Regions from separate parts of the Thioalkalivibrio sp. ALJ15 genome, predicted to be linked through region 4. Evidence: predicted binding sites of a transcription regulator. Region 4 holds the regulator's gene; each other region holds the start of a gene.
What was found. The regulator sigma-54, encoded in region 4, starts transcription at its own class of promoters, with help from an activator protein. The targets are predictions, from matches to a motif close to TGGCANGNTNCNTGCTT.
Positions count from the first base shown of each region.

Region 1: the regulator sigma-54 is predicted to act here: its motif matches at 1,578-1,594, upstream of glnA (glutamate--ammonia ligase).
Region 2: the regulator sigma-54 is predicted to act here: its motif matches at 2,531-2,547, upstream of G015_RS0107630 (PEP-CTERM sorting domain-containing protein).
Region 3: the regulator sigma-54 is predicted to act here: its motif matches at 1,869-1,885, upstream of G015_RS0101150 (TorF family putative porin).

Region 1 is NZ_KB912056.1:474,215-477,913, forward strand. Features, by position in the region: gene glnA (glutamate--ammonia ligase) at 91-1,500, opposite strand; gene G015_RS0102275 (cation diffusion facilitator family transporter) at 1,697-2,971, opposite strand; gene glyQ (glycine--tRNA ligase subunit alpha) at 3,058-3,699, shown strand, end outside.
Region 2 is NZ_KB912058.1:182,648-186,346, forward strand. Features, by position in the region: gene G015_RS0107620 (TRAP transporter permease) at 1-549, opposite strand, end outside; gene G015_RS0107625 (TAXI family TRAP transporter solute-binding subunit) at 546-1,547, opposite strand; gene G015_RS0107630 (PEP-CTERM sorting domain-containing protein) at 1,783-2,415, opposite strand; gene G015_RS0107635 (PEP-CTERM sorting domain-containing protein) at 2,747-3,421, opposite strand.
Region 3 is NZ_KB912056.1:233,033-236,731, forward strand. Features, by position in the region: gene G015_RS0101140 (ammonium transporter) at 1-637, opposite strand, end outside; gene G015_RS0101145 (P-II family nitrogen regulator) at 675-1,013, opposite strand; gene G015_RS0101150 (TorF family putative porin) at 1,079-1,816, opposite strand; gene folB (dihydroneopterin aldolase) at 2,071-2,436, opposite strand; gene G015_RS0101160 (amidoligase family protein) at 2,548-3,540, shown strand; gene G015_RS0101165 (gamma-glutamyl-gamma-aminobutyrate hydrolase family protein) at 3,527-3,699, shown strand, end outside.
Region 4 is NZ_KB912056.1:49,868-53,566, reverse strand. Features, by position in the region: gene lptC (LPS export ABC transporter periplasmic protein LptC) at 1-92, shown strand, start outside; gene lptA (lipopolysaccharide transport periplasmic protein LptA) at 130-609, shown strand; gene lptB (LPS export ABC transporter ATP-binding protein) at 660-1,388, shown strand; gene G015_RS0100285 (RNA polymerase factor sigma-54) at 1,447-2,940, shown strand; gene hpf (ribosome hibernation-promoting factor, HPF/YfiA family) at 2,943-3,281, shown strand; gene G015_RS0100275 (PTS sugar transporter subunit IIA) at 3,286-3,699, shown strand, end outside.

The sequences.
Region 1 (3,699 bases), 420 kb from region 4:
CGAGCCAGGTTCCGAGCACAAAAAAAGCCGCCGGACCCGAAGGTCGCGGCGGCCGGTGCATCTGGCCCCGAGGGGCCAGATGCGGATGCCTTACAGGCTGTAGTACATGTCGAATTCGACCGGATGGGTGGTCATGCGCATGCGCGTGACTTCTTCCATCTTCAGGTCGATGTAGGCATCGATCATGTCGTCGGTGAACACGCCACCCTGGGTCAGGTATTCGCGGTCCTGGTTCAGGGCTTCCAGCGCCTGGTCCAGCGAATGGCAGACCTGCGGGATGCCCTTTTCCTCTTCCGGCGGCAGGTCGTAGAGGTTCTTGTCCATCGCGTCGCCCGGGTGGATCTTGTTCTGGATGCCGTCCAGGCCGGCCATCAGCATCGCGGCAAACGCCAGGTACGGGTTGGCGGTGGAGTCCGGGAAACGCAGCTCGATGCGGCGGGCCTTCGGGCTCATCACGAACGGGATGCGCAGCGACGCGGAGCGGTTGCGCGCGGAGTAGGCCAGCATGACCGGCGCCTCGAAGCCCGGCACCAGACGCTTGTAGCTGTTGGTGGACGGGTTGGTGAAGGCGTTCAGCGAGCGGGCGTGCTTGATGATGCCGCCGATGTAGTACAGCGCGGTCTCGGACAGGCCGCCGTACAGGTCACCGGAGAACAGGTTCTTGCCGTCCTTGGACAGCGACTGGTGCACGTGCATGCCGGAACCGTTGTCGCCGACGATCGGCTTGGGCATGAAGGTCGCGGTCTTGCCGTGCATGTGGGCCACGTTCTGCACCACGTACTTCAGTACCTGCACCTCGTCGGCCTTCTGCGTCAGCGTTGCGGGGCCGACACCGATCTCGCACTGGCCGGCGGTGGCCACCTCGTGGTGGTGCACCTCGGTAACGAGGCCCATCTCGGTCATCACTTCGCACATGGTCGAGCGGATGTCGTGCAGGCTGTCGACCGGCGGCACCGGGAAGTAGCCACCCTTCACGCCCGGGCGGTGCCCGATGTTGCCGTCTTCGTAGACGCGCTCGGAATTCCAGGAGGCCTCGGAGGAGTCCACGCGGCAGTAGGAGCCGGAGAGGTCCGAGCCCCATTTCACGTCGTCGAACACGAAGAATTCGTTTTCCGGCCCGAACAGCGCGGTGTCGGCGATGCCGGTGCTCTGCAGATAGGCCTCGGCACGACGCGCCAGGGAGCGCGGGCAGCGGTCGTAGCCCTGCATGGTGGCCGGCTCGACCACGTCGCAGCGGATGTTCATCGTCATGTCCTCGAAGAACGGATCGATGACCGCGGACTCCGCATCCGGCATCAGGATCATGTCGGACTCGTTGATGCCCTTCCAGCCGGAGATCGACGACCCGTCGAACATCTTGCCTTCCTCGAAAGACTCTTCGTCGAGGTCATGGGCTGGAACGGTTACATGCTGTTCCTTGCCCTTGGAGTCGGTGAAACGGAAGTCGACAAAGCGGACTTCCTTTTCCTGGATCTGCTTCAGCACGTCGGCTGCGGACATGGGAGTCTCCTTAGGTTTGCTCTTGGTCTTTGGGTTCGCCGCGCCGATTCGAGCCCGGCCGGCGTTGAATCGGTTCTATGCAGGCATCATGCCAGTTCGTTCGATTGGCCCTGTGACGGTCGTTCAGGACTCATCAGGCCCGTACCACGCGGCGGGCTGCACAATATCCGTGCGCCATCGGCACCACAGTAGTGCATCAAGTCTTTTGTTGCACGCCAGTGGTGCATGGGCGATAGAGGATCTTCACCTCACCCAGCCGGTCCTTCAGGCGCGGATGGCCCTGCAGCGACTGTGACAGGCCCTCGCCCCGCGCGTTCAGGTCCGCGGGCGTGCATGCCCCGTCAAGGCGCAGCGTCAGGGTCAGGTGGATGCGCCCGTTCAGATAGTGCATGGAAAGCTGCTCCAGGCGATCCAGTTCCGGGGTGTCGGCCCAGGCCTCGCGCACCGCTTCGGCGATCTCCGGACGCAGGGGCAGGTTCGAGCTTCGAGCCTGATCTTCGTCGTTTTCCGGATCTACATGGACCGTAAAATCGCGCAGCCGCTCGTGGCGCTGGGTGACGGCCCCGTACACCGCATCGGCAATCCGGTGTCCCTCGGACACCGAAATCATCGGGGCCACCTGGATATGCACATCGGCGACCACGTCGTTGCCGTGCCGCCGCGTACGCAGCATGTGCGCGTCCTTTACCCCGGGCACTTCCATGATCGTGCGGTGGATGTGCGCGACATCCTCCGGATCCAGTGCCGTGTCAATCAGTTCGGCCGCGCTGCGCACGATCAGGCGCCCGGCGATATGCAGGATGAACAGGGCAACGATCAGCGCCGCCAGGGCATCCGCCCACGGGAAGCCCGCCACCGCGGCCCCGACCCCGACCAGCACGAACAGCGAGGAGATCGCATCCGTGCGGTGATGCCAGGCGTTCGCATCCAGCATCCGCGAGCCGATCCGTTTCGCCACACGGTGGGTGTACTGATAGAGCCCCTCCTTGGCCACCAGCGTCAGCACCGCAAAGGCGAGCGCGGCCGGCGCCGGCCCTGCGGTCGCGGCGTTGGTATCCATCAGCCGCTGTCCGGCGGCCCAGGCGATCCCGAGGCCGGCCAGTGCGAGGAACACACCGACGACCACGGTGGCCAGGGTCTCGATACGCCCGTGTCCGTAGGGGTGGTCATGATCGGGCGAGGCCGCGGCCTTGCCAGCGGCGAACAGCACCACACCATCGGTGATCAGGTCCGACAGGGTGTGCACGCCGTCGGCGATCAGCGCCTGCGAGTTCAGCAGCCATCCGCTCAGCAGCTGTGCCAGGGCAAGAAAGGCATTCACCACCGCACCCACGACCGTTACCCGGCGCGTGGCACGGTAGCGCCGGCCGTTTTCGGGCGAGATCGTGGCCTCGGAGTTGGCGCGGGGGTCGCTCAGGACATCCCTCCCGAACAGGGTCAGGCCCTCAGTATGGGCGTGCCTCCGCCACATGCAAGACGCTTGCACTGCCTTCAGCGGTGGCCGCAGCCGGAGCCCGGCCGATATACTGTCCGCTTTGCCCTGACCCGGGATTCCGCATGGCGCACGAACGCACCCCGTCCAGCAGCAGCCCCACCTTCCAGGACCTGATCCGTCGCTTGCAGGACTACTGGAATGACCACGGCTGCGTGGTCCTGCAGCCCTACGACATGGAGATGGGGGCCGGCACCTTCCATCCGGCGACCTTCCTGCGCTCCATCGGGCCGGAGCCGTGGCGCGCGGCCTACGTGCAGCCCAGCCGCCGTCCCACCGACGGTCGCTATGGCGACAACCCCAACCGCCTGCAGCACTACTACCAGTTCCAGGTGTTGCTGAAGCCGTCGCCGCCGGACATCCAGGATCTCTACCTGGGCTCCCTGGAGGCCCTGGGCTTCGACACGCTCACCCATGATGTGCGCTTCGTCGAGGACAACTGGGAGTCCCCGACCCTCGGTGCCTGGGGCCTGGGCTGGGAGGTCTGGCTGAACGGCATGGAGGTCACCCAGTTCACCTACTTCCAGCAGGTCGGCGGGCTGGACTGCCACCCGGTCTCCGGCGAGATCACCTACGGGCTGGAACGCCTGGCGATGTACCTGCAGGGGGTGGAGAGCGTATTCGATCTGGTCTGGACCGTCGGGCCCGACGGCCGCCCGGTGACCTATGGCGACGTCTATCACCAGAACGAGGTGGAGCAGTCCACC
Region 2 (3,699 bases), on a different contig from region 4:
GGCCAGCTCGGCGTGGAACAGGTACAGATACAGCGCACTGAAGGCCGCGATTGCAGCGAACATCCAGTCGGTCAGCGGTATGTGGTGGATGGGGTCATGGCCGCGCAGCAGCGGCAATGCGATCACCAGCAGGGTCAGTCCGATGATCACGTAGACCTCGGCCAGACGCTCCAGGCCCAGCAACTGCCAGACCCCGAACACCATCAGGATCAGCCCGCCCAGGGCATAGGTCACGCCAATGGCGCGTGGCCAGGACACGTGGCGTGTGCCCGGGCGGATCGCGGGGAACAGCAGGTAGGCCAGGAAGACCGCAAAGGCCAGATGGATCGAGCGCGCCTCGGTATCCGAGACGACAAAGAAATCCAGCCAGTCGCCCAGGGGCGAGGCGATCCAGATCTGGAACAGCGACCAGGCCACCGCCGTCAGCCAGATCAGGCTGCGCGTGCCGCGCCCCGGATGACGGGCGCCGGATTCCAGCTCCTGGGCGGTCTCGGCCGCGTTGTCGGCCGGTTCCGTGGCCTCCCCGGTGGTCCCCCTGGTTTCGCTCATTCGATCAGCCCCGCTTCACGGAAATAGCGTTGGGCCCCCGGATGCAGGGGGGCCGACAGTCCTTCGTCCACCATCGTCTCGCGTTCCAGCGGGCCAAAGGCCGGATGCAGGCCGCGAAAGGTCTCGAAGTTCTCGAACACCGCGCGGGTGATCTCGTAGACCGCGCGTTCCGATGTAAGGGTCGAGGTCACCAGCGTGGCGCCGACACCGTAGGTATGGATGTCGTCGTCCTGGCCCGGGTAGGTGCCGGCGGGGATCAGCGCGCGCAGGTAATAAGGGGTGTCCTCGACCAGTTGGTCGACGGTTGAACCCTCGATCGACACCAGTCGGGCGTTGCAGGTCGCGATGGGTTCCTGAATCGCGGCCGAGGGGTGGCCGACGGAAAATACAAAGGCGTCGATGCGGTTGTCGCAAAGCGCCTGGGCCTGCTCGCGCGAGGGCAGCTCACTCACCCGGCGAAAGGTGTCCTGGTCCCAGCCCAGCGCCCCCATCAGTTCTTCCATCAGGATGCGCTGGCCCGAGCCCGGGTTGCCGATGTTGACGCGCTTGCCGGGCAGGTCATCCAGCCCCTCGATGTCTGCGTCGGGGCGCACCACCAGGGTGAGGGGTTCGGCATGCAGGCTGAACGCCGCCCGGAGATGGGGAGCGGGCCCGAATTCCTCGAAACGCCCGGAGCCCCGATAGGCGTGGTACTGCAGGTCCGACTGCGCGACGCCGAAGTCCATGTCGCCCGAGCGGATCATGTTGAGATTGAAGACCGAGCCGCCGGTGCTCTCCGCTGTGCAGCGCATCCCGTGCTCGTCGCGACGGGTGTTGAACAGGCGGCACAGGTGCTGGCCCGCCGGGTAATACACGCCGGTGACCCCGCCTGTGCCGATATTGATGAAGCGCGATTCGGCCTGCGCGGTGGTGGCCAGTAGCAGGCTGACCAGGGTGAGCACTGGCAGCAGGCGTTGCAGCCATCGCCGGTCGGCCCTCGGCACACTGGATCGATTCATACGCCCTCCGGGGTCATGCCGGGAACGAATCGCGGCAGTGCCGAGGATTCTAGGGAGACGCCGATCAAATAGCACGTTCGCGTTCAGGTCGACTGTGCCTGCGGGCCGGGGGCGATGGGGATCGCCTCGCCTTCGGTCATCCGCGGTCCTGTGCAGGCCCCTCTTCAATCAGGGTAAAGGACACGCCCGACAGGCGTGCCCTTGATGGCGCGGCGACGGGCCGTTGGGCGTTCGCCTAGGCCGGAAAACGGGGCCCCTGGCGTCGGTTCCGGCGAAGCATCAGCCCGAGCAGGCCGAGCCCCAGTCCCATCAGCAGCATCGTCTTCGGTTCGGGGACGGTGCCGACCTCGCCCGAACGGTAATAGACGCTGATATGCGAGATGTTGCGTGTGGCCACACCCGGATAGCTGAAGGGCGGTTGGGTGAAGGGTGAGCTGTAATTGCCATTGATCCCGGTCATCAGGAAGCCGACCAGGTTGGTGCCACTGCCATGACTGAACACGAACAGCAGGTCTCCATAGTCCCATTCGGAATCGAGGTTCCATTGCCCGCTGTGGCGATTGCCATCAAAGCTGGCGAGGGTCGAGCTGTTCGACCCGGGGGAGGTCCAGCGGCCGTCGAATAGCCAGTCGCTGATTCCGAAGAATCCGGTGTCGCCCGCGGTATTCACAAGCCAGCTGGAGGGATCGCCGGTGGTGGAGTCGGTGGCTGCGCCATCCAGTGGCGACAAAATCTGACAGCCGAGATTGTTGGTGACCTTGTCACCGACGTTGCCGGACAGGGCAGTGCAATCGAGCAGTGCGGCCTGGGTGGCCCCGGAGAGCGACAGGGTCAACAGGAACACCGTTCCGGCCAGGAACGAGAGCAATGGCTTGCATGACATCGAGCTTACCTCCATGGGACGAAAGTCCCTCCATGGTTTCTCATGAATGCGGCTGGGGCGCGGATCGCCTGAAAGTGCCATCACTCACAAGGCGGGAATGCAGCACGCTTCGTGCCATGTTCGACGAGATGGGGGATTCGGGCGATGAAACAATCGCTTGTGAGATTTGATGTGGAGAGGCGGTCGTGGGTTACGGCCGAGATGTAAAAGAACCGGACATGTTCGGTCGAGGCGAGCGAATCACTGTGGATCAGGAGGCATGAACGAAATGATGGCGCCACATGGGCGCCATCATGCCAAGTCGAGCAGGACGTGATCAGGCCGCCATCGTGTCCCTGCGTGCTTTGCGGCGGACGGCGATACCCAGCAAGCCCAGACCCAGACCCAGTAGCAACAGTGTGTGGGGCTCCGGTACCTGCCCGTTCGGACGGTAGTAGATGCTCACGTGGGAGATGTCTTTGGGGCTTGCACCCGGGAAGTCAAACGGCGGGTCAATGAATGGCGAGAGGTAGCTGCCGTTATAGCCAGTCATCAGGAACCCGGTCAGATTGGTGCCGCGGCCATCCTTGAACAGGAACAGCAGGTCGCCGTAGACAAAGCTCGGATCCAGTGTCCAGGTCCCGCCCTGGGAGGTTCCGTCCAGCGTGACCAGGTTGAGGGTCGGATCGGCCGGATCAAACTCCAGCGGATCGCCGTTGCTGTTCGGCGGATCTTCCCAGCGGCCATCGAACTGCCAGTCACTGATGCCGAAAAAGCCCGTGCCACCGGCCGTGTTGACGATCCAGTTGGAGGGGTCGCCTCCCACAGGGTCGTTTGCATGCCCATCCAGGGGTTCGAGGATCTGGCAGCCGATGTTGGCGGTGACGCGGTTTTCAACGCCGCCATCCAGGCTGGCGCAGCTGATCAACGAAGCCTGTGCGGCGCCGGAAAGGCCCAGGCCCAGCAACAGGGCGGCACTCGCGAAATAGGGTGTAGTACGTTTGGGGTTCATTCGATGCACCTTCCCTGGGAATAGCCCCCTGGGTGGCTTGCGCGGATCCGGCCCATCCGGTCCTTGTGCACTCAGGGCTATGCAGAAACGGTGCCATTCCCATATGCGCGCTAATTCATTCGAAAAAACAGACCGATAGGAGGATGCGCCTTTTGCCGGATGGCAGCGGGACTGGATGGGCGTAAAAAAGTGTGACACCGACGACTACGCCGTTCGGGTGAGTGGCGCCCGGCGGGTACATTCTCAGTGCCGCGAGAGGGGTTTACCCGGCCAGGATT
Region 3 (3,699 bases), 180 kb from region 4:
TGGAGCCCGGGATCGCGTTGATCTGGCCGTCCTTGCCGTACTTGCCCTTGCGCGCCCCGAGGACCAGCACACCGGCCAGCGCCGCGGCGGCACCCGTGAAGTGGACGATGCCGGAACCGGCGTAGTCGAGGTAGCCGATCTGGTCGAGGAAGCCTTCGCCCCAGCTCCAGAAGCCCTGGATCGGGTAGATGAAGCCGGTCAGCACGACCGCAAAGGCGAGGAAGGCCCACAGCTTCATCCGCTCGGCCACGGCACCCGAGACGATGGACATCGCGGTGGCCACGAATACGACCTGGAAGAAGAAGTCGGCACGATCGGAGTAGTAGATGTCGCCATCGCTACCCAGCACGTCACCCACGGCATTGTCACCCGTGATCAGGAAGCCCAGGCTCGGGATCACGGAGCTCAGGCCATCGCCGTACATGATGTTGTAGCCGATCAGCATGTACATGATGCTGGCGATCGAATACAGGGCGATGTTCTTGGTAGCGATTTCGGCGACACTCTTGGTGCGCACCATCCCGGCCTCGAGCATGGTAAAGCCCGCGGCCATCCACATCACCAGTGCGCCGGCCACCAGAAAGTAAAAGGTGTCCATCGCATAGGCGAGTTCGACAACTTGTTGTTCAATTTCCATGATTGAAATTCCTCATTCGATGGAAGAGCGAAAACCCTTAAAGGGCTTCCGGGCCGGTCTCGCCCGTGCGAATCCGCACGACCTGCTCCACCGGGGTGATAAAGATCTTGCCGTCGCCGATCTTGCCCGTACTGGCAGACTTGGAAATGGCCTCGACTACCTGATCGACCAGGTTTTCGTCGACAGCCACTTCCAGTTTCACCTTGGGCAGAAAATCGACCACGTACTCGGCACCGCGATAGAGCTCGGTGTGGCCGCGCTGACGACCAAAACCTTTTACTTCGGTCATGGTCATTCCTTGCACGCCGATCTCCGAGATCGCCTCGCGAACATCATCAAGCTTGAACGGCTTGATCACGGCGGTAATCATCTTCATGTCGGACTCCTTGAGCGGGGCCGCCGCAGGGCGGACCCGCAGTTACTTGAGTGGAAAAGCCGGGTTTAGAACGTCTTGGTCCAGCCCACCCAGGCACCAACGTCCTCGTCGGACTCGTCGACGTATTCGAGGTTGAAGCTGAACTCGCCCCAGTCGCCGGCATCGCGGGTGAGGCTCGCGGTGTAGTGGGTGTAGTTGTCGTTCTCGTCGGTGTCGTCGAAGGTCTGGCGACCGACCAGGAAGCCGACGCTGTAGACATCCATGAACGGGATGTCGAGGCCGCCGTAGTAATACGTATCCTTGCGCTCCAGGGCGGAGTCGGAGCTATCGGTAACGACGTGCGCAATGCCGGTGTACAGGCCGACGGGGCCGGTATCGAAACTCAGCTCGCCGTAGATCTCGCCGAAGTCGGCGCTCAGCGAGCCGCTGTCATCACGGGCATCGGGGTAGGCGTAATAGACATAGCCGACGTCATAACCGAAACCGTTAGCAAATTCGTCGGCGAAGCCAAGGTACAAATCGAGCTCATAGCTCGTTTGATCTTCGACACCTTCATCGTCAGTCCCGAAATCCACATTGGAGGCCCAAGTGCCAACGTAGAATCCGGATTCGTGTTCATAATCAATGCCGCCCTGGATGGCGGCACCGCCATCCGTTTCCGAACCACCGCGGAAGTAGTAGTTGGAGACCGCCCCAATGTTCACGGAAAGCTCCGCGGTGGCAGTCGAGGTAAAGGCCACACCACCGGTGGAGCCGACAGTGACAATGGCGGCGGCCAGCGCGGAACGAGTGAACTTCTTCATATTGTGTTCTCCCAGTTGTGCAATCGAGTGTCGCGTAGTCGACACCCGGTCCTTGCACAGGCCGTGCCATATCGGGAAAACGGAGCCAGATCGGCTTTTCACAACACCTGTTGCGGTGGAACGACGCAGGCGCGCACAAAAGCGGTGCGCACTAAAAGTGCACACGCACCATATTGGGTCAAAGAATGAGGAATCTGTGACCGGCCGCACGGCCGGCGTCGAGACGACCTACGGCAGGAACCGACGCGGAGGGATCAGGCGGAGGCCGGGAGGGTGCCGCGTTCGACCACGATGCCGACCTCGGCCACACCGGCGACCGCACCGGGCTTGCCCAGTTCGATACGCACCCACGGGGTGCGAAACTCGGCCATCAGGGCCTCCGCGATCTCTTCGGCCAGCGATTCCAGCAGCGCGTGGGGCTCGCGCGTGACGATCGCGCGCACGGCGTTGGCCACCGCCTCGTAATCGACCGTATCGGTGATCTCGCCCGAGTGCGCGGCGATGCGCGTGTCGGTGGCCAGCTGGATATCAAAGCGCAGGGGGCGCTGGATGCGCTGTTCCCAGTCATAGACGCCGACGACGGCATCAATGCGCAGATCCTTGAGGTAGATTCGATCCATCCCGTACCTTCGCGGTCCGGCCGTGGTGGCCGGCGCCTATCGTACTGGCTTGCCCACAGCAGGTACACCGAACCGTTATCATGACGCGGCAGCTTCCCAAGGACATTCCTGATGCCCGAGCGCTTTCACGATCTGCCCTGGCCAGACAATCCGGAAGGGTCACCCCGAAAGGTGGGCGTGGAGATCGAGATGGCCGGCGTCTCGCTCGAGCGCATGGCCGAGGCGATCCGCGCCGAATTCGGCGGGCAGGTCCGCTGTGAAAGCCCGTTCGTCGCCCGGGTCTGCGATACAGACCAGGGTGATTTCCGGGTCGAGCTGGATGCCCGGGTACTCAAGGACCGGGCCTATCGCAGCCACCTGCGGCGGCTGGGGATCGAACTCGACGACTCCGACGAGGCCGCGCTGGACCGCTGGCTGGCCGATGCCGCCGGGCGGCTGGTACCGCACGAGATCGTCGCACCGCCGATACCGGCCTCGGCGCTCCCGCGCCTGGACCGCGTCCGTGCCGCACTGCAGGAAGCCGGCGCGCTCGGGACCGAGCGCTCGCTGCTCTACGCGTTCGGGCTGCAGCTCAATATCGAGGTTCACAGCACCGATGCCGCCTGGATACTGGATGTCCTGCGGGCCTTCCTGCTGCTGTACGAGATGCTGACGAACGCGGGCGAGATCGACCTGGCCAGACGCCTGTCTCCCTACATCCGCGCGTTCCCCGGCACCTTCGTCCGTGAGACCCTGAACCCGGACTTCCAGCCGGACCAGGGGCAACTGATCGACCATTACCTCGCGCACAACACCACGCGCAATCGGCCGCTGGACATGCTGCCGCTGTATGCCGAACTGGACCAGGAACGCATCGACGCGGCCCCGGTGGAACATGAGCTGGTCAAGGCCCGCCCCGCGTTCCACTATCGCCTGCCCAACTGCGAGATCGACGATCCCGAATGGAGCCTGGCCCACCCCTTTAACGGCTGGGTCGAAGTGGAACGGCTCGCCGCAGACCGCGAACGCCTGGAGCGGATGGGCCGCGAGTACCTGGAACGCCCCAGCCAGGCACTGGGCCGCTGGGCTGACGACTGGGCCAGGAAGCTGCGTGGCTGGTTCTGAACAGGATGCCGCGGCCCCGAGCGACCACCCGCGGCCACGGCGTCCGGTGGTTGCGATCACCGGGCCCGACCAGGGCGGGGGCCCGGCCTGGCTGTTCACTGCGCTGGCCGTCTGGCGCGCCGGCGGACGCCCCCTGCGCGTACGCCCCGGCAAGCCCCG
Region 4 (3,699 bases):
GCGTCGACTCGCGAGGGGATACCATAGAGCTGTTCCATGACGTGTACACGCTCTACAGCGAGTCGGGCGAGGAGGAAGCCGCAAATGACTGAACGTGGTGGGTCGTCGCTCGCCCGGGCCGGATGGTCCGTGCTGCTGGGCAGTGCCTTGTTGCTGCTGGCCGCGCCGGTCATTGCCCAGCAGCAGCCCCTGCCGGTGGAGATTACCGCCGATCGTGCGGAGATGGACGACCGGCGGGGCGTAAGCACTTATACCGGTGATGTGGTGGTGATTCGCGGGGACATGACACTGGAGGCCGACAAGGTCTATGTGCGCAGCCGCGATCGACGCCCTTACGAGATGGAGGCCCACGGCGAGCCCGCGCGGCTGGAGTCCCCGGACCCGGAGACGGGCGAGATGCGCATCGCCACCGCGCTGCGCATCGACTACCTGCTGAACGAGGACCGGGTGATCCTGACCGACCAGGCGCATGTGATCACGGCAGCCGAGGAAGCGCGCGGCAAGCGCATCGTCTACGACCTGGAGACGGATGTGATCGAGGCCGAGCGTGGCGAGGCCGATGACGAGCGTGTACGTATCAGGATCCAGCCCCGCGAAGACGACGAATGAACGAGCTCGACACCAGCGCGCCCGCCGCGGCCGGTGGCGAATCTGCGCCGATGGCCGGCTATCTGACCGGCCGCGAGCTGACCAAGCGCTATGGCAAGCGTACGGTGCTGGATCGTGTCGACGTCGATCTGGCACCAGGGGAGGTCGTGGGCCTGCTGGGACCGAACGGCGCAGGCAAGACCACCTGTTTCTACAGCCTGGTCGGCCTGATCCGGCCCAATCGTGGCCGCATCACGCTGGGTGACCGGGACATCACCCGGGCCCCGATTCATTCGCGGGCCCGAGCCGGGCTGGGCTACCTGCCGCAGGAGGCCTCGATCTTCCGTCGGCTGAGTGTTTGGGACAACCTGCAGGCGGTGCTGGAGCTGCGCTCGGAGCTCGACCGCCACGAGCGACGCCGCATCGGCGATGCCCTGATCGAGGAGTTCCAGCTGGAGACCGTGCGCCACAGCCCTGGGATTGCCCTGTCCGGGGGCGAGCGTCGTCGCGCCGAGATCGCGCGGGCACTGGCCGGTGACCCGCGCTTTATCTGCCTGGACGAACCGTTTGCCGGCGTGGATCCGATTTCCGTGGGTGATATCCAGGCCGTGATTGGGCATCTGGCCCAGCGCGGGATCGGTGTGCTGATTTCCGACCACAACGTGCGCGAGACCCTCGGAATCTGCGACAGGGCCTATATTCTTAGTGAGGGCCGCATCCTGAGCGCCGGGACCCCGCAGGAGCTGCTGGACGACCCCCAGGTGCGCCGCGTGTATCTCGGAGAAAACTTTCGACTGTGAACATTGATCAGTGTTTCCTTAAGATGATCTTGATGGTCACCATGGACCTCAAACCGCGATGCTGAAGCCCGGGCTTAATCTGCAGCTGGGGCAGACGCTGACGATGACCCCGCAGCTGCAACAGGCGATCCGTCTGCTGCAGCTTTCCACGCTGGAGTTGCAGGCGGAGATCCAGCAGGCGCTGGAAAGCAACCCCATGCTCGAGCAGGTGGAGGACGAGGGCGAGGAGGCCCCGCCCGAGCGCCCGGAGGAAGGGGGCGAACGGGTCGACGGGGATCGCATGCAGGCCGACACGGCTGGCGATGACGTGATCCCCGAGGAGTTGAGCACCGACAGTCGCTGGGACGACATCTACGAGCCCGCCCCGAGCCCACGCGGCCTGGACGACCGCGACCCGCTGGAGAATACCTCCGACGGCGAGGACGAGGGCCTGCAGGACCACCTGCTCTGGCAGCTGCATCTGAGCCACCTGACCCCACGAGACCAACGGATCGGGGCGGCGCTGATCGACGCGATCAGCCCGGACGGCTATCTGGACAGTGAACTCGAGGCGCTGGCGGAGATGATCAGCCAGGGCGAAGACGAGCCCGTGGGGGTCGACGAGGTCGAGGCGGTGCTGCACTGGATTCAGCAGTGCGACCCGCTGGGCGTCGGTGCGCGGGACCTGCGCGAGTGCCTGGAGATCCAGCTGCGCCATTTGGCGCCGGATGCCCCGGCGCGTGACGCGGCTCGAGCCATCCTGGAAAACGGCATGGAGAGCCTGGCCAAGCGGGACTACCGAGCCCTGCAGCGCCAGTCCGGCGTGCGCGACCCGGACGAGCTGGCGCGGGCGCTGGACCTGATCCGCACCCTGAATCCGCGGCCCGGTGCCCAGATCAGCGAGTCCACTTCGGAATATGTGGTGCCGGATGTCTATGTCCGCCATGACCGCGATGGCTGGCGCGTGGACTTGAACCCGGAGATTGCGCCGCGCATTCGCATCAACGATCTCTATGCGGGCATGGTGCGGCAGGTCTCCGATGCGCGTGATAGCGCGTTTATGCGCGATCAGTTGCAGGAGGCGCGCTGGTTCCTGAAGAGCCTGCACAGCCGGAACGACACCCTGCTGCGGGTCGCCCAGGCCATCGTCGTGCGCCAGCAGGGGTTTCTCGAGCATGGTGAGGTTGCCATGCAACCGCTGATCCTGCGCGATATCGCCGAGACCCTGGAGATGCACGAATCGACCATCTCGAGGGTGACTACACAGAAATACATGCACACCCCGCGTGGGGTATTCGAGTTCAAGTACTTCTTTTCCAGTCATGTTGGCACAGCCGATGGCGGCGAATGCTCGGCGACCGCGATCCGTGCCATGATTCGGGAATTGATTGGTGGCGAGACCCCGAACAAGCCACTGAGTGATGCAAAACTGGCCCAGATCCTGTCGGATCGGGGCATTAATGTGGCCCGACGCACCGTGGCCAAGTACCGCGAGGCTATGCACATACCGTCTTCCAGCGAACGCCGGCAGATGGCGAGTATGCCCAGTGGAACCAAGCAAAAAGGAGCCTGACCATGCAGATCAACCTGACCGGCCATCACGTCGATATCACCGACGCCCTGCGCGACTACGTGAACGAAAAGTTCGCGAAGCTGGAACGCCACTTCGACAAAGTGATCGACGTGCATGTGGTGCTGACCCACGAGAAAAACCAGAACCTGAACAACAAGGCGGAGGCCAATCTCCAGGTCAGCGGCAATCACATCCACGCCGAAGCCAGTCACGAGGATATGTATGCGGCGATTGATGGCCTGATCGACAAGGTGGATCGTCAGCTGATCAAGCACAAGGAAAAGGTCAAGGACCATCACCGCGCCGAGGGTGCCCAGCGCAACCGCGAACAGGCCCTTTAACGCAATGACCATTGCCGAGCTGATCACCCGCGCCCGTATCCGGCTGGAGCCCGAGTGTTCCAGCCAGAAACGGGCGCTCGAGACCCTGGCCGAGTTGCTGGCCGTCGGCGGCGAGGAGTCCGCCGGCCCGGCCAGCGGGGCCATCTTCGAGGCCCTGTCTGCCCGCGAGAAGCTTGGCTCCACCGGTCTGGGGCATGGCGTGGCCATCCCGCATGGGCGTCTGGCCGAGCTCGATGCCCCCCGGGTCGCGGTCCTGCGGCTGGACCAGGGGGTCGACTTCGACGCCATGGACCACGAACCCGTGGACATCCTGATCGCACTGCTGGTGCCCGAGGCGGCGACCAGCGCGCACCTGGACCTGCTGGCGCAGCTGGCTCGCGGTCTCTCGCAGCCCGACAATATCGCCTCGCTGCGCCGT